DNA from 3 places in the Rhodoferax sp. GW822-FHT02A01 genome. Region 3 is predicted to be linked to each of the others. Evidence: predicted binding sites of a transcription regulator. Region 3 holds the regulator's gene; each other region holds the start of a gene.
What was found. The regulator FNR, encoded in region 3, switches genes on or off when oxygen is low (the NO sensors DNR and NnrR bind a similar motif). The targets are predictions, from matches to a motif close to TTGATNNNNATCAA.
Positions count from the first base shown of each region.

Region 1: the regulator FNR is predicted to act here: its motif matches at 1,731-1,744, upstream of AAGF34_RS22400 (FeoA family protein).
Region 2: the regulator FNR is predicted to act here: its motif matches at 2,156-2,169, upstream of clpB (ATP-dependent chaperone ClpB).

Region 1 is NZ_CP152376.1:4,715,942-4,719,219, forward strand. Features, by position in the region: gene AAGF34_RS22395 (ferrous iron transporter B) at 1-1,351, opposite strand, end outside; gene AAGF34_RS22400 (FeoA family protein) at 1,353-1,616, opposite strand; gene dnaE (DNA polymerase III subunit alpha) at 1,770-3,278, opposite strand, start outside.
Region 2 is NZ_CP152376.1:4,597,945-4,601,222, forward strand. Features, by position in the region: gene clpB (ATP-dependent chaperone ClpB) at 1-2,061, opposite strand, end outside; gene AAGF34_RS21795 (molybdenum cofactor biosynthesis protein MoaE) at 2,322-2,807, opposite strand; gene dapA (4-hydroxy-tetrahydrodipicolinate synthase) at 3,082-3,278, shown strand, end outside.
Region 3 is NZ_CP152376.1:4,018,519-4,021,796, forward strand. Features, by position in the region: gene ccoP (cytochrome-c oxidase, cbb3-type subunit III) at 1-762, shown strand, start outside; gene AAGF34_RS19135 (FixH family protein) at 862-1,137, shown strand; gene fnr (fumarate/nitrate reduction transcriptional regulator Fnr) at 1,145-1,864, opposite strand; gene hemN (oxygen-independent coproporphyrinogen III oxidase) at 2,073-3,278, shown strand, end outside.

The sequences.
Region 1 (3,278 bases), 700 kb from region 3:
AGCTGGGGCGGCGGTACGGCGGCAACTCCAGCATCAGAGGCTGGTAGTGCGACTTCATCCAAACCCGCTTGAGCAGCCAAGCCACCGCCATGGCACTGACCACGCCGGCAATGTACAAGCCGAACAGGGTCAGCCCGCGCAGATCAAACCAGCCCACCTGGCGCGCTGGGACAAAGGCGCCAATCAGCAAGGCATACACCGGCAGGCGGGCCGAGCAGGTCATCAGCGGCGCCACCATGATGGTGGCCAGGCGGTCACGCCAGTTCGCAATGGTGCGCGTGGCCATGATGCCGGGGATGGCGCAGGCAAAGCTCGACAGCAGCGGAATGAACGCGCGCCCCGAGAGCCCGACCTTGCCCATCAGGTTATCCAGCAAGAAGGCGGCGCGCGGCAGATAGCCGGAATCTTCCAGCAACAGGATGAAGAAAAACAGAATCAGGATCTGCGGAAGGAACACCAACACGCCGCCCACGCCAGCAATCACGCCGTCTACCAGCAGGCTGCGCAGCGGGCCGTCTTCCATATGAGCCGTGGTCCAGTCCCCCACCGCTGCCATCACGTCCTTGATGAGGTCCATGGGCACATTGGCCCAGGAGAACACCGCCTGAAAGATCAGGAACAGGATGGTGGCCAGCAACACTAGCCCCCACACCGGGTGCATCACCACCGCATCCAGCCGGTACTGAAAGCGGCCCATGGCAGGCACTTGTGGCGCCACCAGCGCCAATATGCGGCGTACCTGGGTTTGCAGCTCCACCGAACTCCATGCTGCTGCAGCCCGCGGTTGCTTTGTGGCCTGCGCATCAGGCACCTGCGCCAGTTGGTTGATCTGCACTTCCAATTGCGCCAGCAATGCTGCGTGGCCTTCGTGTTTGACGGCGACAGTCTCCACCACCGGGCAGCCCAACTCAGCGCTGAGGCGCTGCACGTCGATATGCAAACCATGGGCCCGTGCGACGTCCGCCATGTTGAGCGCCACGATCAGCGGTTTGCCCAACTGCTTGAGCTCCAAAACCAGGCGCAGATTCATGCGCAGGTTGGTGGCGTCCACCACCGCCACGATGGCATCGGGTGCGGCTTCGCCAACGCGGCGCCCTTCCACCACTTCCAGCATGACCTGCTCATCGGGCGTGCTGGGCTTGAGGCTGTAGGAGCCTGGAAGATCCACCACCGATATCGTCTTGCCGGACGGCAGCCGGGCAGTGCCGACCTTGCGCTCCACCGTGACGCCGGCATAGTTGGCCACTTTCTGGCGAGCACCTGTCAGCAGATTGAAGAGCGCGGTCTTGCCGCAGTTGGGGTTGCCCACCAGGGCAATCACTTTGGGCGCGGCGGTCAACGTTTGGGACATATCAGGCTAGCGCCTTCACCGAATCAGGCGCCGATACTTCCACGCTGCAGGCTTCCACCAGGCGCAGCGCAAACATTGTCTCGCCCACCTGCACGGCAAGCGGTTCACGGCCACCAGGACCACGACGCAGCATCAGCACCGGCTCACCGGCGATGAAACCTAACTCCTCCAGCCGCTGCACCGTTGCCTGATCCACTTCGCTTGAACCGCTGAAGACACGCTTCACAAGGGCATGGGCACCATTGGGCAATTGGGACAGAAGCATGTTGGATCCTTGGGGTTTGGCGTCTCCAAGGCATGGACAACGCGCAATCTAAATGAGAGTCTATCTCATTTAGATTGATTGGCATGCCCCCTATCCGTACCAATCGCGCGGCGTTTGAGCCAGATCAAAGGACCGGTTTTATGGCGTCGCCTGTCAGTCGTAGGCGATGACGGCGCGGCCCTGATCAGCCTGTGCACGCCAGCTCGCCAGCGCCGCATCGCTGGGGTAGAAGCGCGCTTCTTCACCCAGTGCCAGCACCACTTCGGCACCCGCACAACCTTGAGCCGCTTCATCGGCATCCCGTTTGAGCTGCAGGCGCACACCCAGGCCCCGCACCAGTTCGCCCTGCTCGGATATTTCGCGCTGGGCCGGGAAGTCCTTGAGCAAGCGCGCAATGTCTGGTGCGCGGCCATTGACCGCTACCCGCAGGTACTTGCCAAAGCGGCAACGTGCCTGCTCCAGGCTCCAGATCTGCTGCACGGTGAACTGCATGCCGCCTGAGAAGCGGTCCGGCTGGGCCTTGCCCATAGCGATGATGAGTTCATCGTCCTTGAGCAGGTTCTTGTGCGCATTGAGCAGGTTCTCGTCCGCACGCGCTTCGATGGTGGCGGACTTGTCGTCCAGCTTGAACAGCCCGAGTTTGCCCCGCTGCCCGTTGATCACGCGCAGGTCGGTCACGATGCCGGCCAGCAACTGCGGCTCGCGGGTTTCCAGCAGTTCCTCAATGGGCCGCTTGGCGAACTTGCGCACCTCGGTCTCCACCTCGTCAAACAAATGGCCGGAGAGATAAAAGCCTACCGCTGTCTTCTCGAAGGTCAGCCGCTCTTTCACGCCCCAGGGCGTGACTTCCACCAGATCGGGTTCCTGCGTGCTGGAGCCGTGGTCGTCGTCGCCCATGTCGAACAGGCCCACCTGGTTGGCGTTGGCCGCAGATGCATTGGCAAAGTCAAACGCCAGGTCAATGGAAGCCACCAGGCTGGCGCGGTTGAGCTGCAGTGTGTCAAAGGCACCAGCCTTGATCAGTGCTTCCACACAGCGCTTGTTCAAGCGGCTGCGCTCGACGCGGCGGGCGAAGTCAAACAGGCTGGTGAACGGGCCGGCCTCAGCGGTCGGGCCCCTGCCCTCGCGCGCAGCCACGATGGCCTCGATCGCCTGTTCGCCAGTGCCTTTGATGGCGCCCAGCCCGTAGCGGATCTGCTTGTCGGAAATGGGCTCGAACCGGTACTTGCCACGGTTCACATTGGGCGGCTCAAAGGTCAGGCCCATCTTCTCCGCATCTTCAAACAACACCTTGAGCTTGTCGGTGTCGTCCATTTCCACGGTCATGTTGGCGCAGAAGAACTCGGCCGTGTAATGCACCTTGATCCAGGCCGTGTGGTAGGCCAGGAGCGAGTAGGCTGCCGCGTGCGACTTGTTGAAGCCGTAACCCGCGAACTTCTCCATCAAGTCGAACACCTCGTCGGCCTTCTCCTGTGGAATGTTGTGGGTCTTGAGGGCACCGGCGCGGAACTTCTCGCGGTGCTCGGCCATCTCTTCGGCCTTCTTCTTGCCCATGGCCCGGCGCAGCAAGTCGGCGCCGCCCAGTGAATATCCGCCCAGGATCTGCGCCGTCTGCATCACCTGCTCCTGGTAGACCATGATGCCGTAGGTCTCGGAGAGCAT
Region 2 (3,278 bases), 580 kb from region 3:
CACTTCGTCGAGCAGCAGCACTGCATAGGGTTTGCGACGCACGGCTTCCGTCAGGTAGCCGCCCTCTTCGTAACCCACGTAGCCCGGAGGCGCACCGATCAAGCGTGCGACCGAGTGTTTCTCCATGAACTCGCTCATGTCGATGCGGATCAGATGGTCTTCGCTGTCAAACAGGAAGCCCGCCAGCGCCTTGCACAGTTCGGTCTTGCCCACACCGGTGGGGCCCAGAAACAGGAAAGAGCCGGTGGGGCGGTTCGGGTCGGACAGACCCGAGCGCGAACGGCGGATGGCGTTGGCAATGGCCGAGATGGCCTCTTCCTGCCCCACCACGCGCCGGTGCAGCTTGTCTTCCATCTGCAGCAGTTTGTCCTTCTCGCCCTGCATCATCTTGGAAACGGGAATGCCCGTGGCACGGCTCACCACCTCGGCAATTTCCTCGGCGCCCACCTGGGTACGCAGCAATTGCGGTCCGGTGCCTTCCTTGCCTTTGGCTCTGGCCTTGCCGGATTCGTTTTCCTGCGCTTCTTTCAGGCGTTTTTCCAACTCGGGAAGCTTGCCGTATTGCAACTCGGCCACCTTGGCCAGATCGCCCTTGCGGGTCAGTGCTTCGATCTGCTGGCGCAGCTTGTCAATTTCTTCCCGCACATTGGCGCTGCCTTGTGCCGTGGCTTTCTCTGCCTTCCAGATTTCCTCCAGATCGGCGATTTCCTTTTGCAGGCTCTTGATCTCTTCATCGATCAGCTTGAGGCGCTGGATTGACGCTTCGTCCTTTTCCTTCTTCACGGCTTCGCGTTCGATCTGCAACTGGATCAGTCGACGGTCCAGCTTGTCCATGACCTCGGGCTTGGAGTCCAGCTCGATCTTGATCTTGGAGGCTGCCTCGTCGATCAGGTCGATGGCCTTGTCCGGCAGGAAACGGTCGGTGATGTAGCGATTGGACAGCTCGGCGGCGGCCACGATGGCCGGGTCGGTGATGTCCACTCCATGGTGCACCTCGTAGCGCTCCTTGAGGCCACGCAAGATGGCGATGGTGGCCTCGACCGTGGGTTCACCCACCAGGATTTTCTGGAAGCGGCGCTCCAGCGCAGCGTCCTTCTCGATGTATTTGCGGTATTCGTCCAGCGTGGTGGCACCCACGCAGTGCAACTCGCCGCGGGCCAGCGCGGGCTTGAGCATGTTGCCCGCGTCCATGGCGCCCTCAGCCTTGCCAGCGCCCACCATGGTGTGCAGTTCGTCAATGAACACAATGGTCTGGCCGCCATCCTTGGCCAGATCCTTGAGTACGTTCTTCAACCGCTCTTCAAACTCACCGCGGAACTTGGCACCCGCCAGCAGGGATGCCATGTCCAGCGACAGCACGCGCTTGCCCTTCAGAGAGTCCGGCACTTCGCCGGCCACGATACGCTGTGCCAGGCCTTCCACGATGGCGGTCTTGCCCACGCCGGGCTCACCAATCAGAACCGGGTTGTTCTTGGTACGGCGCTGCAGCACCTGGATGGCACGGCGGATCTCGTCATCGCGACCGATCACCGGGTCCAGCTTGCCCTGACGGGCGCGTTCAGTCAGGTCGATGCAGTACTTCTTGAGCGACTCGCGTTGGTCTTCTGCATCGGCGCTGTCCACGTTCTGTCCACCACGCACGGCATCAATGGCGGCTTCCAGGCTCTTGCGGGTCAGGCCATTGGCGCGTGCCAAGTTGCCGACATCCCCCTTGTGGTCGGCCATGGCCAGCAGAAACAGTTCGCTGGCAACGAACTGATCGCCCCGCTTGATGGACTCCTTCTCGGCTGCCTGCAGCAAAGTAACAGTGTCACGCCCCACCTGCACCTGTTCTTGACCCTGCACTGTGGGCAGCTTCTTGACAGCGGCTTCAGCTGCTGCCAGCAGGTTGTTGACATTGACGCCTGCACGTTGCAAAAGTGCCTTGGGGCCGTCCTGCTGCCGCAGCATGGCCACCAGCACGTGGACGGGTTCGATATAGGCATGGTCATTGCCCAATGCCAGAGACTGGGCATCACCCAGGGCTTCCTGAAATTTAGTCGTGAGTTTGTCGGTACGCATGTGAATTCCTTTGACGGTTAGGTCGGTTGCTTCACAGCTTGGGGGCTAGCGGCTTGCTTTTCAAGTGCATTGGGGCACTTAGGTCTGCCAAAGGCTGATTTGCGTCAAAGAACTGTTTTTTGCGCGGGTTGTGCCTTCGTGCCTGGACCAACGACGCCGACAGGTTGATGCGGGGGTAGCGTAGGCCCCAATTTTGCGGCCCAAGGGAACGCATGAGGGGCCTACGCTACCCCCGCATCAACCCACCAAAAGCCAGGCAACTATGCCGCGTTGCCTCCACTGATCCCCCAACGCAACAAAGCCGCGTCATCACTGACCCGTGCATCCACCCAATGGGCACCGTCGGGCGTGGTTTCTTTCTTCCAGAACGGCGCCTGCGTCTTCAGGTAATCCATCAGGAACTCACAGGCCTTGAAGCTCTCGCCCCGGTGCGCCGAGGTGACCGCCACCAGAACAATCTGATCCAGAGGCTGCAGCAGCCCGACCCGGTGCACTACCCGTGCGCCGAAGATGTCAAAACGCTTGTGCGCCTCGTCGATCATGGCTTCGATCGATTTCTCCGTCATCCCAGGGTAATGCTCCAGCTCCATGGACTGCACCGATGGATCGGCATCACCATTGCGATCCCTGACCGTGCCCACAAAACTGCACACCGCCCCGACCCGCTTGTCCAGCGCGCGCAGGCGCGCCACTTCTTCCGACAAATCAAAGTCCTGGGTCTGGATGGATACGCGTGCATGTGTCATGGCGGCATTTTGGCATCAGGCACCGTTGGTTGCACTGCTACACTTCAGTCCATGTTGTTCGCATGTGTTCTTCCCGCCTCCCGCACCATCCAGACGGTTGCGTGCGGAAACACCTGCGTCAGCAAATCCAAGAAGACCAAGCTCATCTGACCGGAGCTTCGGTTCCGTCCTCAGATGAGCGATGGAACCAAACCAGTTGCCCGTATGGGCCCGGTCCCGGATTCAGCGCTTTTTTGCAGGCGGCTTTTGCGGTCATTTTTTGATTGGACAAGGTATGCCGACAGCGCAGACAGTCTCGCCCTCCACAGCCGATTTTTCCGGACTGTGGATTCCTTTGATAACCCCCTTCACCGCCGATACCAGGGCGGTGGACCATGTGGCGCTCAAGCGGCTGCTGGCCCACTACCGCCAGACAGGTATTGCCGGCTATGTGGTCTGCGGCAGCACGGGTGAGGCGGCAGCGCTCAGCAA
Region 3 (3,278 bases):
CTGCGTGAAATGAACAACCCCCTGCCACGCTGGTGGGTGGGCCTGTTCGTCATCACCATCATCTTTGCAGCCGTGTACCTTTCTCTGTACCCCGGTCTGGGCAGCTCTCCTGGCAGCTCCGGCTGGACGTCGCATGGACAGTATGACGCCGAGGTTGCCAAGGGCAATGCCGAAGTGGCGCCTATCTACGCCAAGTTCATGGCCATGAAGGTGGAGGACGTTGCCAAGGATCCCCAGGCACATGCCATTGGTGAACGTCTGTTCATGAACAACTGCTCGCAGTGCCATGGCTCCGATGCGCGTGGCGGCAAGGGCTTCCCCAACCTGACTGACAATGACTGGCTCCATGGTGGCACACCCGAGAAAATCGTGGAAACCATCACCAAGGGCCGTGTTGGCAACATGCCTTCGATGGCAGCCGCAGTGGGCACTTCTGACGACGTCAAGAATGTTGCCAACTATGTGCTGAGCCTGTCTGGCAGCCCGCACGACTCCGTGCGTGCCAACCTGGGCAAGGAAAAGTTCGGTGTGTGCGCTGCATGCCACGGCCCAGACGGTAAGGGTATGCAAGCGGTGGGCTCTGCCAACCTGACCGACAACATCTGGTTGCACGGTTTTGGTGAGCAGGCCATCATCAACATGATCACCAACGGCAAGACCAACATCATGCCCGCTCAGGAAAATAAGCTCAGTCCTGAGCAGATCCATGTTGTGGCTTCTTATGTCTGGGGTCTGTCCAACCTGGGCACTGCTCAGCAGTAAGTCGACTCAGTAGCAGCTTCTACCCTGGCAGTGTTTCGAGTCCTGACTCGAAGTCCTGCCGGGGTTTTCTCTTTCAAGTATTGAATGCAAGGAACCGATATGAGTCAGCTCGCCAATGCACCAGAAGCCAAACCATGGTGGAAGTTCGGTCACGTATGGATGGTTGTGGCAGGTCCTGCCATCGTTGTTGTGGCAAGTTTTATCACGCTGTACCTGGCCATCAGCCGACCAGATCCTGTAACGGATGAAAACTACTACCAGAAGGGACTGGAAATCAACAAGACGCTAGGTGGTACACCGTCCAGTGCCGCACCTGCGATGGCTGCAAGGAATCACGCAGCTACTGGCGTCCCCAAGCCTGTGGACGCCCCCTGAACGCTACTTAGCTGCAAACCTTCGGGTTGACGATTTCACGCAGCGCGTCCGTGTTCAGAATGCGGACGTGGCGTTGTTTGACCTCGACGATGTTTTCTTCGACGAACTTGGAGAAGGTGCGGCTGACCGTCTCCAGCTTGAGGCCCAGGTAGCTGCCAATTTCTTCACGCGTCATGCGCAGGACCAGCTCCGATTGAGAGAATCCGCGAGCGTGCAGACGCTGCACCAGGTTGAGCAGGAACGCCGCCAGGCGTTCTTCAGCGCGCATGCTTCCGAGCAGAAGCATCACGCCATTTTCGCGCACGATTTCCCGGCTCAAAATTTTGTGCACGTGGCGCTGCAGCGCTGAAACCTCGCGCGACAGCTCTTCAATCTTTTCAAAAGGCATGACGCACACTTCTGCGTCTTCCAGTGCTACGGCGTCGCAGGTGTGGTGCTCCTGGACGATGCCGTCCAGGCCAACAATTTCGCCTGCCATCTGAAAACCCGTCACTTGGTCGCGGCCATCTTCGGAGGCAACGCAGGTCTTGAAGAAACCTGTGCGGATCGCATACAGGCTGGTGAATCTCTCGCCATTGCGAAACAGTGTGGCGCCGCGCTTGACTTTGCGGCGACTGCCCACCACTTCGTCAATACGCTCCAATTCGGAAGGGGTCAGCCCCAGGGGCATACACAGTTCACGCAGATTGCAGTTGGAACAAGCGACCTTGATGCCGTGGGCACTCATTTCAACCACGTTGCCCGCCGGCCTGATGGAAATCGCGGGATGGGCTTCATCCGGTAGATATGCGTTCATGTGTTCTTCCTTATCTCACCTGATCCAAATCAATTATGAACCTAAATTTCGAAATGTCATGTATTCGAGACCTTGATTCACATCAAACTATCTGTTTGCATCTTCAGGCACATTGTCGGGGATATGTCCTGGAGTACCTATGAATTCTGTCGTATCCCCCGTCACCGAAGACTTGCTGCGCCAATACGACGTTTCCGGCCCGCGCTACACCTCGTATCCTACCGCCGACCGCTTCGTTGAGGCCTTCAATGCAGAAGATTATTCTCAGGCACTGACACAACGCCGCAGCGGGCCTGCTGCTTTGGCATTGCCGCTTTCGCTTTACATACATATCCCATTCTGCGAGTCGCTGTGCTACTACTGCGCATGCAACAAGATCATCACCAAGCACCACGAAAAGGCTGCCGAATACCTGACTTACCTGGAAAAAGAGGTGGCTTTGCATACCCAGCTGATTGGAACTGCACAGTCCGTAAGCCAGTTGCACCTGGGCGGAGGCAGCCCCACCTTTCTGAGCGACGATGAGCTTCGTGCCGTCATGGCGATGCTCAAGCGCAATTTCACCTTTGTCCCTGGTGGGGAATACTCCATTGAAATAGATCCCCGCACCATCGATGCCGAGCGGCTGGATACCCTGGCCGAGCTGGGCTTCAACCGCCTGAGCTTCGGCGTGCAGGATTTTGACCCGGCGGTCCAGAAGGCCGTGCACCGTGTGCAGCCAGCCGAGCAGGTCTTCTCCTTGGTGGCAGATGCGCGCAGCCGTGGGTTTGAATCCATCAATGTAGATCTCATCTACGGCCTGCCCAAGCAAAGCCCTGAGTCGATTGAGCGGACCATTGCCCAGATCATCGAGCTGCGTCCGGATCGCATCGCTTTGTACGCCTACGCCCATCTGCCGGAACGCTTCAAACCGCAGCGCCGCATCAACATTGCCGAGATACCGAGCGGCGGCTCCAAGATTTCCATGCTGTCACGTTCCATGGCCGCACTGATGGAGGCCGGCTACGTCTATGTGGGCATGGACCATTTCGCCTTGCCGGACGACGCGCTGGCCGTGGCTAAGCGCCAGGGACGTTTGCATCGCAACTTCCAGGGCTACAGCACGCAGCCCGATTGCGATCTGATCGCCCTGGGTGTTTCGAGCATTGGGCGAATCGGCGCTACCTACAGCCAGAATGCCAAGACGCTGGAAGAGTATTACGACGCCCTGGACCAGGGGCGCTTTCCCATTGTCCGCGGGTTGGCCTTGACCCGGGACGATCTGGTGCGTCGAGCCGTCATCATGGCGCTTATGTGCCAGGGGCAGGTTCAATATGAATCGATTGAGCTGGCCTACCTGATCGAG